2 regions of the Clostridium sp. SGI.024 genome follow, and region 2 is predicted to be linked to the other one. Evidence: riboswitches for the same ligand, from Rfam matches in the RefSeq annotation. Region 2 holds a riboswitch; the other holds the start of a gene.
What was found. A riboswitch is a leader RNA that binds a small molecule or an ion and turns the genes downstream of it on or off. The one in region 2 is predicted to bind thiamine pyrophosphate.

Region 1: another riboswitch for thiamine pyrophosphate. It lies ahead of thiT (energy-coupled thiamine transporter ThiT); the one in region 2 lies ahead of ACQRD5_RS00035 (MTH1187 family thiamine-binding protein).

Annotation. Positions count from the first base shown of each region.
Region 1 covers NZ_JBNPON010000046.1:10,267-18,349, reverse strand. Annotated here, with positions in the region: gene ACQRD5_RS12220 (MATE family efflux transporter) at 1-593, shown strand, start outside; gene ACQRD5_RS12215 (GNAT family N-acetyltransferase) at 646-1,095, opposite strand; gene ACQRD5_RS12210 (serine/threonine protein kinase) at 1,272-1,841, shown strand; TPP riboswitch at 1,965-2,067, shown strand; gene thiT (energy-coupled thiamine transporter ThiT) at 2,129-2,770, shown strand; gene pulA (type I pullulanase) at 2,978-5,824, opposite strand; gene ACQRD5_RS12195 (flippase-like domain-containing protein) at 6,377-7,285, opposite strand; gene ACQRD5_RS12190 (immunoglobulin-like domain-containing protein) at 7,667-8,083, opposite strand, start outside.
Region 2 covers NZ_JBNPON010000001.1:15-8,097, forward strand. Annotated here, with positions in the region: partial or broken gene ACQRD5_RS00005 (DUF2089 domain-containing protein) at 1-351, opposite strand, end outside; gene ACQRD5_RS00010 (MFS transporter) at 643-2,043, opposite strand; gene ACQRD5_RS00015 (deoxynucleoside kinase) at 2,431-3,096, opposite strand; gene ACQRD5_RS00020 (ABC transporter ATP-binding protein) at 3,323-4,045, opposite strand; gene ACQRD5_RS00025 (ABC transporter substrate-binding protein) at 4,026-5,030, opposite strand; gene ACQRD5_RS00030 (ABC transporter permease) at 5,046-5,831, opposite strand; gene ACQRD5_RS00035 (MTH1187 family thiamine-binding protein) at 5,803-6,093, opposite strand; TPP riboswitch at 6,216-6,324, opposite strand; gene ACQRD5_RS00040 (TatD family hydrolase) at 6,446-7,189, opposite strand; partial or broken gene ACQRD5_RS00045 (DUF6179 domain-containing protein) at 7,252-8,083, opposite strand, start outside.

The DNA of each region.
Region 1 (8,083 bases), on a different contig from region 2:
AAGGAGCACTTAATAATTTTGGTTCAAAAATAATAGCTTCTTATACTGCTGCATCAAAGGTTCAACAATTAGTTATGCAGCCTGCTGTTACCTTTGGTGTAGCAATGGCAACTTATTCTGGACAAAACTTAGGTGCAGGAAGAATTGATCGTATAAAAGAAGGTGTAAAAAAATCTGCAATTATTAGTATAATTGTTAGTATAATTTCTACTATTGTTGTAGTTTTATTTGGTGGAACCTTTACTCAGATGTTTATGAATGGAAATGATATTGAAGTTTTATCTTATGCTAAGCATTACTTAAATACTGTTTCAGTATTTTACATACCATTAGGACTTATTTTCATATATAGAAATACACTGCAAGGTCTTGGTGAAAGTTTTGTACCTATGATGGCTGGATTTGCTGAAATGGTAGCAAGAACTGTTGTAGCCTTTACTCTTCCATTATTACTTGATTTCACAGGAATAGCTCTTGCAGATCCAGCTGCATGGATAGCAGCTTGTGTACCTCTTATGATAACTTACTATAAAAGGATAAATATAATAATGAAAGAAAAACAAATTACATTAAATCAGCAACATAAATTATAATTTTAGAAACTCCCCCTAGGGAGTTTCTAACTAAATTCTACATTCTTCCTTCTTACTTTTTCATTTCATATAGCATTTCTATATGAGGAATATCATCTTCTAAATAAACATCTGAAACTTCTATAAATCCTAAGCTTTTATAAAATTCCTTAATGTAAACTTGTGCTGAAATTCTAATAGGACTATCACCATATTTATCTTTAATAAACTGTATTGCAAGTTCCATAGACTTTCTTCCTAAGTTTTTTCTTCTATATTCCTTATGAACTACTACCCTCCCTATAGACATTTCCTTATAGGATACTCCCTTATGAAGTATTCTAAGAGTAGCAATAACCTTATCATCTTCTATACATAATAAATGAAATGCTTCTAGGTCCTTTCTATCACAATCTTGATAAATACATTCTTGCTCTACTATAAATACACTATTTCTAAGTTCAAGAATTCTATATAATTCACATACTGATAATTCCTTAAACTCTTTTATTTCCCATTTCATATTTTCACACCTTTACTTATAACTTTTTAAATAAATTATATCATATAGTTTTATATAAATTTTTATACTATAAATCATTAAATTAAAATAATATTTGTAAAAAATAATCTTAATAATATCATAATAAATATTTTTACATATAATAAATAATAATATTATTAATTAGGTGTATCAAAATGAATTACCTACTTGAAGTACAAAATTTAAAACTTTTAGGAACTGGTGCTGAGGGATCTGTTTATTTAACTCCTGAAGGATATGCTTTTAAAGTCTTTAAAAATATAGAAAATGCTAAAAGTGAGGATGAAATACTTAAACAAACTGCTGATAGCCGCTTTTTCCCTAACTCTATAGTAAGAGTTAGTAATATATTAATAAGAGAATATGTTGGCGGAGTTACCCTTAAAGAATATATTTCTAAACATGGTTTACCTTATAATTTATCAATAGAAATAATAGACTTAATAGAAGATTTAAAGAGACTTAATTTTAAAAGGATTAATTTTAGGAACGCTCATATCTTTGTAAGCTCTAAGGGAAAAGTCAAAGTTATTGATCCAAGAAAACCCTACTCTAAAACTACTCCTTATCCTAAAGACATAGTAAAAATACTTGTTAAATATCATCTTTTTGACAAATTTTTAAAGGATGTATTAAAGTATAAACCTTCACTATTACCTTACTGGACTTTAGCATATGATTACCTTGCAGAACCAAGAGTAAAAAGAATTCATAGATATGGTTAACTTTAAAATGGAGCTACATATTAGCTCCATCTTAATATTACGTTATATAGTAATATTCTTGATTCTTCTATTTCTTATTGACTTTATATTGAATATTATATAATATTTACTTATAACATAATAATTAAGTGCTAGGGGTGCCTTTGTGCTGAGAAATGATTTTATCATTAACCCTCTTTAACCTGATCTGGGTAATACCAGCGTAGGAAAGCCAAGAAATTTATTAATAATATTTTTTATTACTAATAAAAGTTTACCTCCTAGCATTTAAAAAGGGAGGTTTTTTTATGAATAATTTTATTAACACATTAAAGGAAGGCTTTACTGAAATTTTTAACAGTCCATTATCTTTGGCTACTCTTATTGGAGTTACTATTTTAATTTTAGCTTTTATAAGGTTTAAGAAGATAAATTTAAACACAAAAGTAATGGCGAGAATAGGTATAGCCTTAGCCTTAGCTACAATACTTCATCTTATTAAAATAGTTGATTTGCCTAATGGTGCAGGAAGTATAAATCTTGGTAGTATGGTTCCTATCCTTATTATATCTTTTATGTATGGCCCAGAAATCGGAATGCTAACAGGTTTCTTATTTGGAATTATATATTTAATTATAAGCCCTTATATTTTACATCCAATACAAGTATTGTTTGATTATCCTCTTCCATATATGGCTGTAGGACTTGCTGGTTTCTTTAAAAATAACAAACTTATTGGTGCAACCTTTGGTATGTTTATAGAATTTATATTCCACTTTATATCAGGTGTATTATTCTTCGGCCAATTTGCTCCAGAAGGATGGTCTCCAGTACTTTACTCCTTTATTATGAATGGTTCAGTGGTTGGAGGTAATTTATTAGTAGTTTTAGTTATTCTTTCATTAATACCAATTTCAAGGCTAGTAAATAAAAATGTTTTCTCTAATTGATTATTTTTGTAAACTTTGTATTAAAAAAAACTTATTCCAAGCATCATTAATTATGATGGGAATAGTAATCTTATTATATATTGTTTTTGGGATTATAATTTTTTCTTTGTTAGCAAATAATTCTGTAAGATATTAATTATAAAGAGGCAGGGAGAAAATCCCCTGCCTCTTTATTAAAATATAAAATAATATTTATTATCATATCTCTTATGAATACATTATTAAAATAGAGTTAGCTCTTAAAGTTGGAATCTCATTTTTTCTTACTTTCATTATACCTTCATCATTTATAATTTCATTTATAGCAAGTAATTCCCACTCATTACTTATAGTATTTGTTATAAATTTATTAACATCATAATTATCTATATCTGTAGCATTAAAAATCACAATTATTTCTTTAGCTCCACCTATAGCATTTTCATCTTTATAATGCCACTTTATTACTCCAACTTTTTCATCACCATTTAAAAAATTAATATCTATTTTATTAACATCTTCCTTCTTATCAAATCTAAATGCTTTAAATTTCTTTCTTATTCTTATTAACATTTTTACATAATTGAATACCTCATAGTATTTAACTTTATCAATCCAATAAATAGCATTTATATTATCAGGGCTTTTATAACTATTATGATCACCACTTTTACTCCTTAAAACTTCTGCTCCACCTTGGATAAATGGTATTCCTTGAGATAATAAAATTATAGAAAGGGCTAAAACATTTCTTCTTACTAAGTGATTATCGAAGATATTATCTTCTTTTATTATTCTATATTCATTAGGCTTAATACTTTGATTTAAGCTTTTCTCTATTTGATCCCAAAGAGTATAATTATCATGTGCATCTACATAGTTTATACTTTCAACTGGGTTTTCTGTAAGAGTATTAATTGAACCTTTTAATCCTTCTATCATACTCCAAGCAGTAGGCCCATCATGTTGTTTCCCATTAACAAAGCCATTTGACGGAGAATTATTTCCTCTAATAAAATCTCTAAAGATATCATTGAAAACTGAAAAATCCTGGCCTTTTTGCATCCCTTTACATATACCATTTACAAGGGGAGAGTCTCCTCCTTTCCATGGTTCACCATAAATTAGAATATTGTCATTAACTTCATTAATAGTTTCTACTATTTCTTTCATGGTATCAATATCTATTAGTCCCATAAGGTCAAATCTAAATCCATCAATATTATAATCATTAATCCAATGTTTAATAGAATCTACTATATATTTTCTTACCATTGGTCTTTCAGTTGCTAACTCATTACCACATCCAGATCCATTTGTATATCTTCCCCTATAATTAGATCTAAAATAATATCCTGGTACTAATTTATCTAAATTAACAGTTTCTTGCATATGATTATAAACAACATCCATAATTATTCTTATATTGTTTTTATGAAGGCTTCTTATCATACTTCTAAGCTCTACTATTCTTGAAATAGGTGAATAAGGATCGCTAGAATAACTTCCATCAGGAGCATTATAATTTTTAGGATCATACCCCCAGCTCCTATTTTCTTTTTTATGACTCCTTCTCTCATCTACAGAACCAAAATCAAAAATAGGTAAAATATGAAGATGAGTAATTCCTAAATCTTTCAAATGATCTATACCAGTTTTAACTGCAATATTACTATCAGTACCTATTAAGGCTGTTCCTTCTTTTGCTAATCCTAAATACTTTCCTCTTAAGGCTTTATCTATTCCACTATCCTCACTTATAGTAAAATCTCTTAAATGCACTTCATAAATTATGATATCCTCTTTCCTTAAAAGTTCTGGTCTTTTATCTAATAACCATTTTTCTGGCATTGTAATATCTTTATTCAAATCTATTATATATCCTTTTCGTCCATTTACTGATACAGCCATTGCATAAGGATCAATTGCATAATTTATTTTTTTGTATTCATGCCCATTTATATCCAATTCTCTGAAATAAGTTTTAAACATATAAAACTTACCTTCATTATCTTCTCTATTAAGTTCATAATTAAAGGTTCCACTTATAGGTTCATAATTCATTTCATAGCTACTTTTTTCTATTGTGTCATACCATTTATTATAAAGACATAACTCTATCTTTTCTGCTGTAGGTGCCCATACTCTTATATTTATTTTATCTTCTAAAAATGATACTCCCATATCATTTTCTTTATAATAAAATTTATCTAAATATCCTCTCATGGTTACTTTGCATGATATAAAAATATTACTTGCTCTTACTTCAACTAAATCCCTAGGTGATATTTCTAAATTTAAATCAAAAAACTCTACCTTTTTAAATACTTTATCAACTCTATAATTAACATTTTCTTGCTTAACTCCATTTACATAAATATAAAATTCTGTTATATCCATAGGCTCTTTAGATAAATAAGCTATAATACTTTTGCTATCATCCATTATTGCAACTTCTATTCTTGGTTTTATATAATCTACCAACTCTTTTAAGTCTGTTATTAATCTATTTTCTCCATATACAATGTAACAATTCTTAATCTTACTTGGGATTTCAAAGGTTATAGTTTGTTCTGACCAATCATTCCCAAAGGCTCTTTTTCGGGCAATTATATTTTTTTCCTTTACAAAAGCACATCTACCAAAATCACTTTTATCCATTAGTTGAACATCATAAGCAATACCATCATTTGAAAAAGTCCAAAGGTCCCACTGATATCCATTTCCATAATAATCTCCATCATTTTTTATAAAATGTACTAATGTATCTTTTCTCTTCTCTAAAATTATAGGAAAACTTCTAGACACCTTAATTCCTGTATTAATGTCTATAAAGCTAACTTCTATATATTTCAAATCCTTATTAAAAGCATTAATTTTTATTACATTATTTCTTAATAAAACTTCATCACCATCATAGTCAATTCTCCATTCTACATCTTTAATTTCTTCTATTCCATACAGTGATTCTTTTAATGCAACTAATTGTATTTCTTCCTCTAAATAGAATTCATTACAAGATGCTTTTATATACATTGTAGTTTGATAATTCATATTTTCTATACAATTATTCATTATTTCATCTCCAAACCCGTTATACTATATTTTATTCATAACACTCATTATTGCTTCAATATGATTATTCTTAATATTGTAGCTTTTTATATACATATATTATAATTCTAGACATAACTATTTCTCTAATAAATAGAATTTATTAGAGAAAAATGAATGTATATTTTTTATATAATCTTAAATATAATTTTCTAACTAAAATAATCATATTACAAATAATATATCTTTCCTCCTATACCCTTATGACATACATTAAAATAATATAATATTGTATTATAGGCACTAATCTAATTATTCTAAGCAGTAATGAACATCTTTAATATACTCCCCTAATAATATGTATACTTCTATAATTATAGTATAACATATCTAATATCTCTCTTCATCAATTAAAAGTAAATAAAATTAAAAATAGAAGCATACTACTGTAGTAATAGTGCCAAATTTTAAATTTATAATGTGAAATATAAAATTGATATTTATTTTTATTTCTAGTAGTCAACTTTTTACAAATATTAATAAAATAAAGGAGCTGCTGCGACAGCTCCTTTATTAAATATATTTTTTTCTTTCATAGATAAATATAAATAATCCTACTGTTAATGGTATTATATAATAACTTATACGATACAAAACTAAAGCAAGCAAAGCTTCTTCTTTATTTATTCCTAAAGAACTAACTCCAAGTATAAAAGATATATCAAATCCTCCAATTCCACCTGGCATCATACTAATAAGACCTATGGCTGAAGATACTACGTAAATTGGAAATATTTTTGATAATGGAAGTGTCTCCCCTAATAACATAAGTATAAAAAATAATAAGAATGCCATTGAAAACCACTCAAGTATTGAAAGTCCCATTACTTTAATAGTTTTAACTGCATTTTCTCTCTTTTGATTATTTCTAAGCCTAATTAGATTATATATTAAAATAATTGGTGCATATAATCCTGCTAGTAATATTCCTATTCTTGCAAATTCAATTTTATTTAAATTTTTAATATTAGAAATTGAATATATAAAACAAATAGTAGAAAAACCAGTAAAATTTAATAAGACCATTTTAGAAACTTCTTTAACTAAAGATGCTTTATCCTTAATATAAGGAGAATAAAAATAACTTTTTAAAGCTATTGCTGCTGTTCCTCCAAATCCAACTATACTTGATACTGAGCTTGCAATCCAAGAAGACTTGTAAAGGCTCTTATTATCTAAAGCAATTTTGCAAGTATCTTTTATAATAAAATCATATAATGACAATGGTAAATAAGAAATTACCCCTAAACATGCAATTATAATTAATCTTATAAAAGTTAGCTTGTCCCTATATATATAAAAAGTATGCATATCAAAATCTGAAAGTATTTTACTAAACTGAAAAAGAATTGTAGTAAAAATAGCAAGCATCAATATTATCTTTGTCCATAATTTTATTTTGTTCTCAACCCTAACTAACATATGAAATCTCCCTAATTATTTATTCAACTTCTATTAGTATATATCAATTATAGAATAAATTCAAAATTATTTTAAAACTTGATATATTTTGTAAATTTCATTTTTTACATTTTTAGATAGCTAACAAAACTGTTTCTTTTTTTACTATATATAATATATATGTTTCACTATCTAAATAAGAATTAAATGAGATAAAAAAGGATATAGATATTATATTCATTCTAAGGTATAATTCCTACCAAACTAAATAAAATATTTAGAGTATCACTTAAAAATTATTCACAGGATAATATTTATAAATTCCTGAAAATAAAAAAACACCTCTAAATGTTAGAGACTTACTTCTAACATTTAAGGTGCCTTCATAAAATAACTTCTATGTTATTTTCTCTTCTTGTATAGTACTGTTCCTATAGCTATAGAAATTAACGATAAGTATCCTAAAATACTTTCTTTTCCTGTAATAGGTAACTTATTAATATTATTATTTTCAGATTGATCTCCATTTGGTGTATTAATATTTCCTGAGCTTTCTTCTTTAGTTAAAATCTCATCCAATTTAACTACTAAATAATCACTATTATCTAAGTTCTTAGCTATTTTTATAATTATATGTCCTTCATCTGAAGAAGATGTTGTAAAAATATTAGTAAATTTAGATATTATTGATTTATCTTTAACTTTTATTTTGTATACTATAGAATCTGCTTCTTCATACTTTTCTATTAGTACTGGTTCTAACTTCTTAAGCTTTAACAGGAATTCATCAAATTTATCTGTTGATACATTTTGAACTTC
Region 2 (8,083 bases):
TCTCTCTATTGCTTCTTGTGGCGAAATTTCTCCCTTTTCTAATGCTTCTATAACATCACTAGTAGAGCTTTTTAAATTTTTAGAATTACTTTTATATCCTAATGAATTTATTACTTCATCCAGTTTTGCTCTAACTGTAGGATAAGAAATCCCTAGTTCTTTTTCTACATCCTTTATATTTCCTCTACACATAATAAAAACTTCTATAAACTTAAGTTGCTCCTTAGATAAGTACTCAAATTTAGAAAACTCAAATTCATTTTCAATAACAGTCTTACATGATGAACATTTTAATCTAGTTGCTTTCATTTTTTTATTGCATACTGGACAAGAAGTTATCACTTTATACATACTAATCTACCTCCTGTTAATTATATCTTATTCTCACTTACTAATTTTGTCAATATCAATATCAAATTTAATTATTATTTAATTAATAAAATTAATTTTTAACTTAAAATAACTTTATATTATTAATTTCCATATTAATTTTTTAAATAATATCTTAAAAACAGTATTTTTCTTTTATTAATATAAATATTAAAGAGGCTTAGTATTTAAACTAAACCTCTTAGAAATTAAATATTATATCTTGAAATTAAAATCTAAATTTTAATATATAGTGAATATATTTATATTACTTTACGAAATATCTTTTTTCCTTAATACTCTTAATAAAGATAAAATAGCTCCAATTAAAGATATAGTTGCGATACTTATAAAAACAAATCTCATTGCATAAATAAATACATCTGCTCTCCCTTCAACATAACCTGAAACTTTATAACCAATTTTATTACTCATAATTGAATATAAAATACTTGTTGAAAGGCCTATTCCAATTGTTATTCCTAAATTTCTTATTAATCCGTTAATACTTCCTGCAATTCCTAGTTTACTTTTATCAACAGTTGACATTATTAATGAGTTATTTGGTGATTGAAACATAGCATTTCCTAATGATACTAACCCTATAATAAGTGCCACTACAAATAATTGTGTATTTTCTTTAAACAATATTAAAGAAAATAAACCTAATGACATAATACTTAAGCCTAAAGCAGATATTTTCTCACTTCCTATTTTATCAGAAAGGTATCCACTCACAGGTGCAACTATTGAAAGTATTATAGGAGAAACTGTCATCATTAGCCCTGCTAAGCCTGGAGAAAGTTTTAGTACATCTTGAAGATAAAAAGGTAAAATTATATTTATAGCTCCAACTGATACAAAAGAAGTAAATCCACAAAATATACTTAATGAAAATAATTTATTTTTAAATATGTATAAGTCTAACATAGGATTATGTATTTTATCCTCAATCTTAATAAATAAAAATAATAAAAGAAGTGATAATACAAATGCACCTATTATAATAGGATTCGTAATACCTAAGCTTTGAGAAAAATTTATAGAACAAAAAAGTAAGATAATAGAAGTCATAAATAAAATATTTCCTTTAATATCAAAAGATATTTTTTCTTTCTTTTTACTAAAACTTAATATCTTTAACACTGCAATATATACTATAATTCCTATTGGTATGTTTATTAAGAATATATATTTCCAAGGTGCAACAGATACTATTAATCCTCCTAAAGTAGGTCCAACCATAGTTCCTAAAGCTACTGCTGTTCCTGACATTCCTAAAGCTCTTCCTCGTTCAGATGCTGGAAAAGTTTCTGTAATTATTCCTTGATTAGTTGCCATAGCTGCTGCAGCTCCTATAGCTTGAACTATTCTTGATATAATTAGCATTATTAGCGTGTTAGATAATCCGCAAAGTAAAGATCCAATTGTAAAAACTGCTATCCCTATTCTAAATACTCTACTTTTACCGATTATATCTCCAAATCTACCAAATAATAATATAAAAGCACATATTGTTATCAAATAACTAGTTACTACCCATTCGATGCCAGCCATAGTTGTTCCAAGTTCTCTTGCCATAGTTGGTAAAGCAACATTTACTATACTACTATCTAGAGTGATCATAAAAGTCATAGGTAAAACTACTAATAATATTGCCCATTGTTTCTTCATAGTTTCATCTCCTTGTAAAAAAATCATTAATCACTATATAATACTCCTATTTTTTTAAAATGAAAATCTATGAAAAAAAAGAAAATATTGAAATTTAGATAAATTTCTATATTTAACTTTAACTTTTTCATATTTTCATAAAATTTCTATGTTAAATACTTTCTTTATAATTAATTTATATTTATAACTTCTTTAAATATTTTTATTTTCAGAAAATATTGAGAATTTTGACACTAAATTTCCATATTAGAATATTAGAATATATGCTAAATAAAATTTAAAAGGAGAATTTATATGATAAAAGAATTAGGGGAGTATTAATTCATATCAACTAAAAAAATAGAGCATAAAATTTGCTCTATTTTTTAATATTATCCCTATACACAACTATGCTATTGCTTCTATTTTTCTTACTTCTTTAAGCTTTTCTTCAACTAATTCTATAAGCTTTTCTTTATCTTCCTCATTGTTTACAACATCCATTTTGTCCATGTCTATTATTAGAACTTCAGATGCATTATAACAATTTTGAACCCAATTATCATAATCTTTCCATAAAAAATGATAATATTCTCTTAAGCTATCATCAATTTCAAATTCTCTTCCTCTTAAAGCTATTCTATTTAAAACTGTTTCAAATGATCCCTTTAAATAAATCATAATGTCAGGTGCCTTCTTAGGAAGTTCTTCTAATTCTTCTAGCATATTGTTTAAAAGATCTTCATAAATCTTCATTTCTAACTCATTTATTCTTCCAAGCTCCATGTTTTTCTTGGCAAAATACCAATCTTCATATATTGATCTATCTAAAACATTATTATTGTTTACTAGTGCTTCTTTTATGCTTTTAAATCTTGTATTTAAAAAATAAAGTTGTAATAAAAATGGATATCTTCTTTTTTGAATTTCTTCTTCACTTTCGCTATAGAATAAAGGTAATATAGGATTATCATCTACACTTTCATAAAATACATCTGAATTGAAATGATTTCCTAGAATTTCAGCAACAGAACTTTTACCAAGTCCAATCATTCCTCCAACAACTATCAACATGCTTCACCTATCCTTTACTTTTTGTCTTTCTCTATATTACATAATAAAAAAATCACTTTCAAGTCTTGACTTTTATAATTTGTACTACATATGGTGCTATAAGTTTTAAAAACACTATATGTTGTGTAATTATCAAAATATTTTAAATCTTAGTTTCATAAATAAAAAGAGTCTTGATATTGATATTTTAATCAATGCTCAAAACTCTTATTATTTATATGTTAATCTACATTAAATTCAATATTTGCTTTTTTATATTTATAAATTCTTCAGTAGTAACTATATTTTCATTTCTTTCTTTAGGTAAATTAACTATAATCTCCCCCTTAATAATTGCAGGCTTTTCTGAGATTATATAAATTCTATTTGAAAGTAATATTGCCTCTTCTATATCATGAGTTATAAATAATATAGTTGAATTCATTTCTTTTGTTAAATCTAATAACCATCTTTGCATCTTCCTTCTTGTCATAGAATCTAATGCTCCAAAAGGTTCATCTAAAAGCATAATATCTTTAGATGTTAAATATGTCTTTAAGAAATTAGCTCTTTGCTTCATTCCACCTGATAATTGAGATGGATATTTATATTCAAAACCACTAAGTCCAAAGTCATTTATATGTTTCTTTACTTCTTCCCTAGAATCCTTCTTATTTTTACCCTTAAAAATAAGTGGAATACCTATATTATCTATTACCTTCTTCCACGGAACCATCATATCCTTTTGATACATATAGCTTATATCACCATTTATATTAATTTCACCATTATCACTGCTAATAATATTAGTTAATATATTAAATATAGTACTTTTTCCACTTCCTGAAGGTCCAAGTATTGAAATTAACTCTCCTTCATTAACTTCAATATTAATATCCTTTAATATTTCCATGTTATCAAAGGATTTAGAAATATTTTTTATTAAAATCTTATTTTGATAAGAATTCATTTGTATAAGCCTCGCTTGCTTTCATATCCTTATTAATTAATTTATTATCATACAAGAATTTAGTATAGTTATCCCATACACTATCCTTCATTTCTCCCCAAATATTAGTACCTTCCATATACTTATCAGCTAGATATTTTTGACTTTCTATTGCTAATTCTTCACTTATTTCAGGCACCTTGCTTACTAATAATTTAGCAGCTTCTTCTGGATTTGCTATTGCATCTTCATATCCTTTTGTAGTTGCTTCCATAAACTTTTTAGCTAAATCTTTCTTATTATTAACTGTATTCTCAGTTGTAGCAATAATAGGAGTATAGTAATCTAAAGCTGGATCTAAATCTCTAACTGGAATATAATTAATATCAAAACCTCTAAGCTTTGCTTCAATATTTGTCCAAGCTTCAAAAGTCCATTCAAAGTCTAAATTATTTTTGGTTGCTATAAAGAAATCTTCTGTACCTGCATCTACCATCTTTAATTTAGTAAAATCAGCTCCATTTTTCTCCATAACAGCCTTTAAAATAGCTTCTTCTGATGGACTTCCCCATCCACCGTAAACTTTATTTTCAAAGTCTTTTACAGTCTCTATTCCCTTTTCTTTAGGTGATGTAAAGCCTGATGTGTTATGTTGTATTATAGCTGCTATTGCCATAACAGGTAATGGACTATCTGATGTTCTAGCATAAGTTAAATCTTCTTGATAACTAACTGCAAAATCACCTTTTCCTGCAGCAAGAAGCTGTAGAGATGATCCTTCTGATGGCTGAATTATTTCAACATCTAAACCTAAATCCTTATAATATCCTTTTTCCTGTGCTACATAGAACCCAGTATGATTAGTATTAGGTGTCCAATCTAAAATTAATGTAACCTTTTGTAAATCTCCATCTTTGCTAGTTTCTTTATTATTACTACATCCTGTAAATAAAGTTAATGCTGCTACTGATGCTAATACTACTGATAATAACTTCTTTTTTATCATTATTTTCACCTCTAACTAATTATTTTCCCTTTTACTATTTGTTTTTTTATAATTCCATGGAGTAAAAATTTTTTCCATAATTGAAACTAAAATAAATATTGCCATACTTATAGCTACTATTATAACTATGGCTGCAAACATTTTATCTAAAGCATAGGCACTTCTTGCTCTTGTCATATATACGCCAAGTCCCTTATCTCCTCCAAGCCATTCTCCAATTACTGCTCCCATAATACTATAAGTTGCAGCTATTCTCATACCTGAGAAGAAACTTATCATTCCATAAGGAAGCTTTAAATGTATAAATATATTAAGCTTAGATGCTCCCATAAGCTTAAAGTGATTTATTAAATCCTTGTCTACACCTTCTAATCCATCTACTATACTTATTACTATTGGGAAAAAACATACAATTACAACTACAATTATTTTAGGTAAATAACCAAAGCCAAACCATATAATAAAAAGTGGTGCCAAAGCAATAGTTGGTATAGTTTGTGATATAACTAAAACTGGATAAAGAGCTTTCTTTATTAATGGAACCATATCCATAATTACAGCTAGTATAATAGATAGTCCTATAGAAATTATAAATCCAACAGAGCCTTCATATAATGTTGCTAGTATATGAGGTATCATGACTTTAAAGTCACTAATTAATACCTTAATAACATCCGTAGGAGCTGGCATAATGTATTTTTCTATTCCTCCTGCTCTTACAGCTACTTCCCATATGCTTAATAAAATTAATATAAATATTATAGGTGCAAGTTTATTCCCTATATTTTTTGATTTTTTCATCCATAGTCACGCCTTCTTTTTTATAGTCTATTTTAACCATAGAACAAACTCTTGATGCACCTTCTTCTGTACATATCTCTTGAGCCTTCTTCACTATCTCTAGTAAGTCATCTAGTTCTCCCTCCATTGTGGTTTCCATTGCTCCAACTTCATACTTTACTCCAGTAGAAGCAATATACTCAATAACCTTGTCCACTACAGGATAAATTCTTTCTTCACTAACTGAAGGTATTACCTGAAGACTTACATTGCAAAGTGCCATAAAAAATTCCTCCTCTATATTAAAATTAACTTAAATAATTTTTCCTAAATCTGATAGAGTATATAAAAACAAAAAAAACAGCATCCCTTGATAAGAATGCTGCTCAATAGCTTAATTTGTAATGAAAAACAATACTATTCTCCCTACGTTGGCATTATCCAAATCAGGTTTATGGGTCAAAATTGTATCAATTTTATCTCAGACAGTTCACTGCCCCCCCAGATAAATTATTAAGTTTATATATACATAGTATTCATTTTGGTTATAAATGTCAAGCTAATTAATAATAATTATTAATTATATACCTTTGTGGTTTATTATTACTTTATTTTCTATGCTCCATATATAACAACTAAAACTCCTTATTTAATAACCTTTTAAAATTTTCTTCAACAATGACTAAAAACTCATTCACATTAACATCCTTAAATTGAGCTACTTTCTCATATACTTTTATTATTTCACTTGGATATCCATACTCTCCATTAACCCATTCTAATGCTGTTGGTCCATCAGTTTCAATAAGTAATTTATCTATAGGTATTCTACTTAAGACTTCATAAGTTTTTTCTGAATATCCTATATCTACACTTATAGTAAAATAACATCCAAGATCAATTAACTTTTCTAGTGTATTTATATCCCCACTATACCAATGAATTATTGCTTTATTATAATTATATTTTTTAAGAGCCTCATATATCTCTTCTTCTGCATCTTTAGTGTGAAGGCTTATAACTTTATTTCTCTTAATGCTTTCTTCTAACATAAAGTAAAATATCCTTCTTTGTGGCTCAAAGGTACTCTTATCTTCTACCCAAAGATAGTCTAAACCTATTTCCCCTATAATTTCACTTTCTTCAATATATGGAATAAGCTCTTGTAAATCTTCCTTATATTCTGCTGCCTTCCATGGATGTATACCAAAACAAGGCATAATAAATTCACTTTTCTTACTGTACTCTTTATTTTTAATATAACTTTCTATATTCATACTATTAGCTATAGTAAGTATCTTATTATCATTAATATCGCTTATTGCTTCTTCAATTTTATCTTCAAAAAAATCTAAATGTGTATGACAATCTATATACATATAATCTCCTTTCATAAAGATGATTAATTAATATCTATATACTAAAGAGTAATTTATTATTCTTAATTATTTTTATTACTTAAATACTCAATGAGCTTTATTTCCCATTTAGAATCTGAAATATAGTCTTCTTTATTATCTAAATAATATTTAAGTAAATATATTTCTTCTTGTGAAAAAGCTTTAAATAATTCTATACTGTCTTCTCCCCAAAAGCACTCACTTAATATTTCTACTAAATCTCCTATACTTTTGACTTCTTGCTTTACAATAGATACTTTATCTGAAATAAATCTACAATCTTTTATTTCAGTAATTAAGTTACGTAGCTTTTCGTTATCCATAAGCTCATTATCTATAAATATATCTTTTTCAAAATTCTCTTCATTTTTGAAACTTAGAAATATATTTTCAATATCTCCTGTTAATAATCCAACTTCTATTCTAGGATAGATATTTATCACTGATTTTTTAATATATTCTATTTCTTCTTTATCGATTATGCCTATAGTGTTGCATACTCTATTGGATGAATTTATTAATTCTTCAATGATCTCTTCTTTAGATAGTCCTTTAAATATACTTAATAACATTTCTCTCTCTATTTCCGAAATATTTAATTTAAATATATCTCTGCCTAGAATTTCAAGTCCTATAGCATTTGTTAGTATAGGCTCAAAAATATTAATTAATAACCCTTTATAATCTTTGCAATACCCATTTAATATATTAATAATTTTATCCCTATGGAATGCTTTACAAAATTTATTTTCTATAAGCAATGATTTCAAATATTCATTTATATATTCAATTCCACAAAGGCTTTCAGATACAGGATTAGAAAGCTGATAATCTATGCTACATTCTATTTTATGAGCAAAGAATCTATAATCA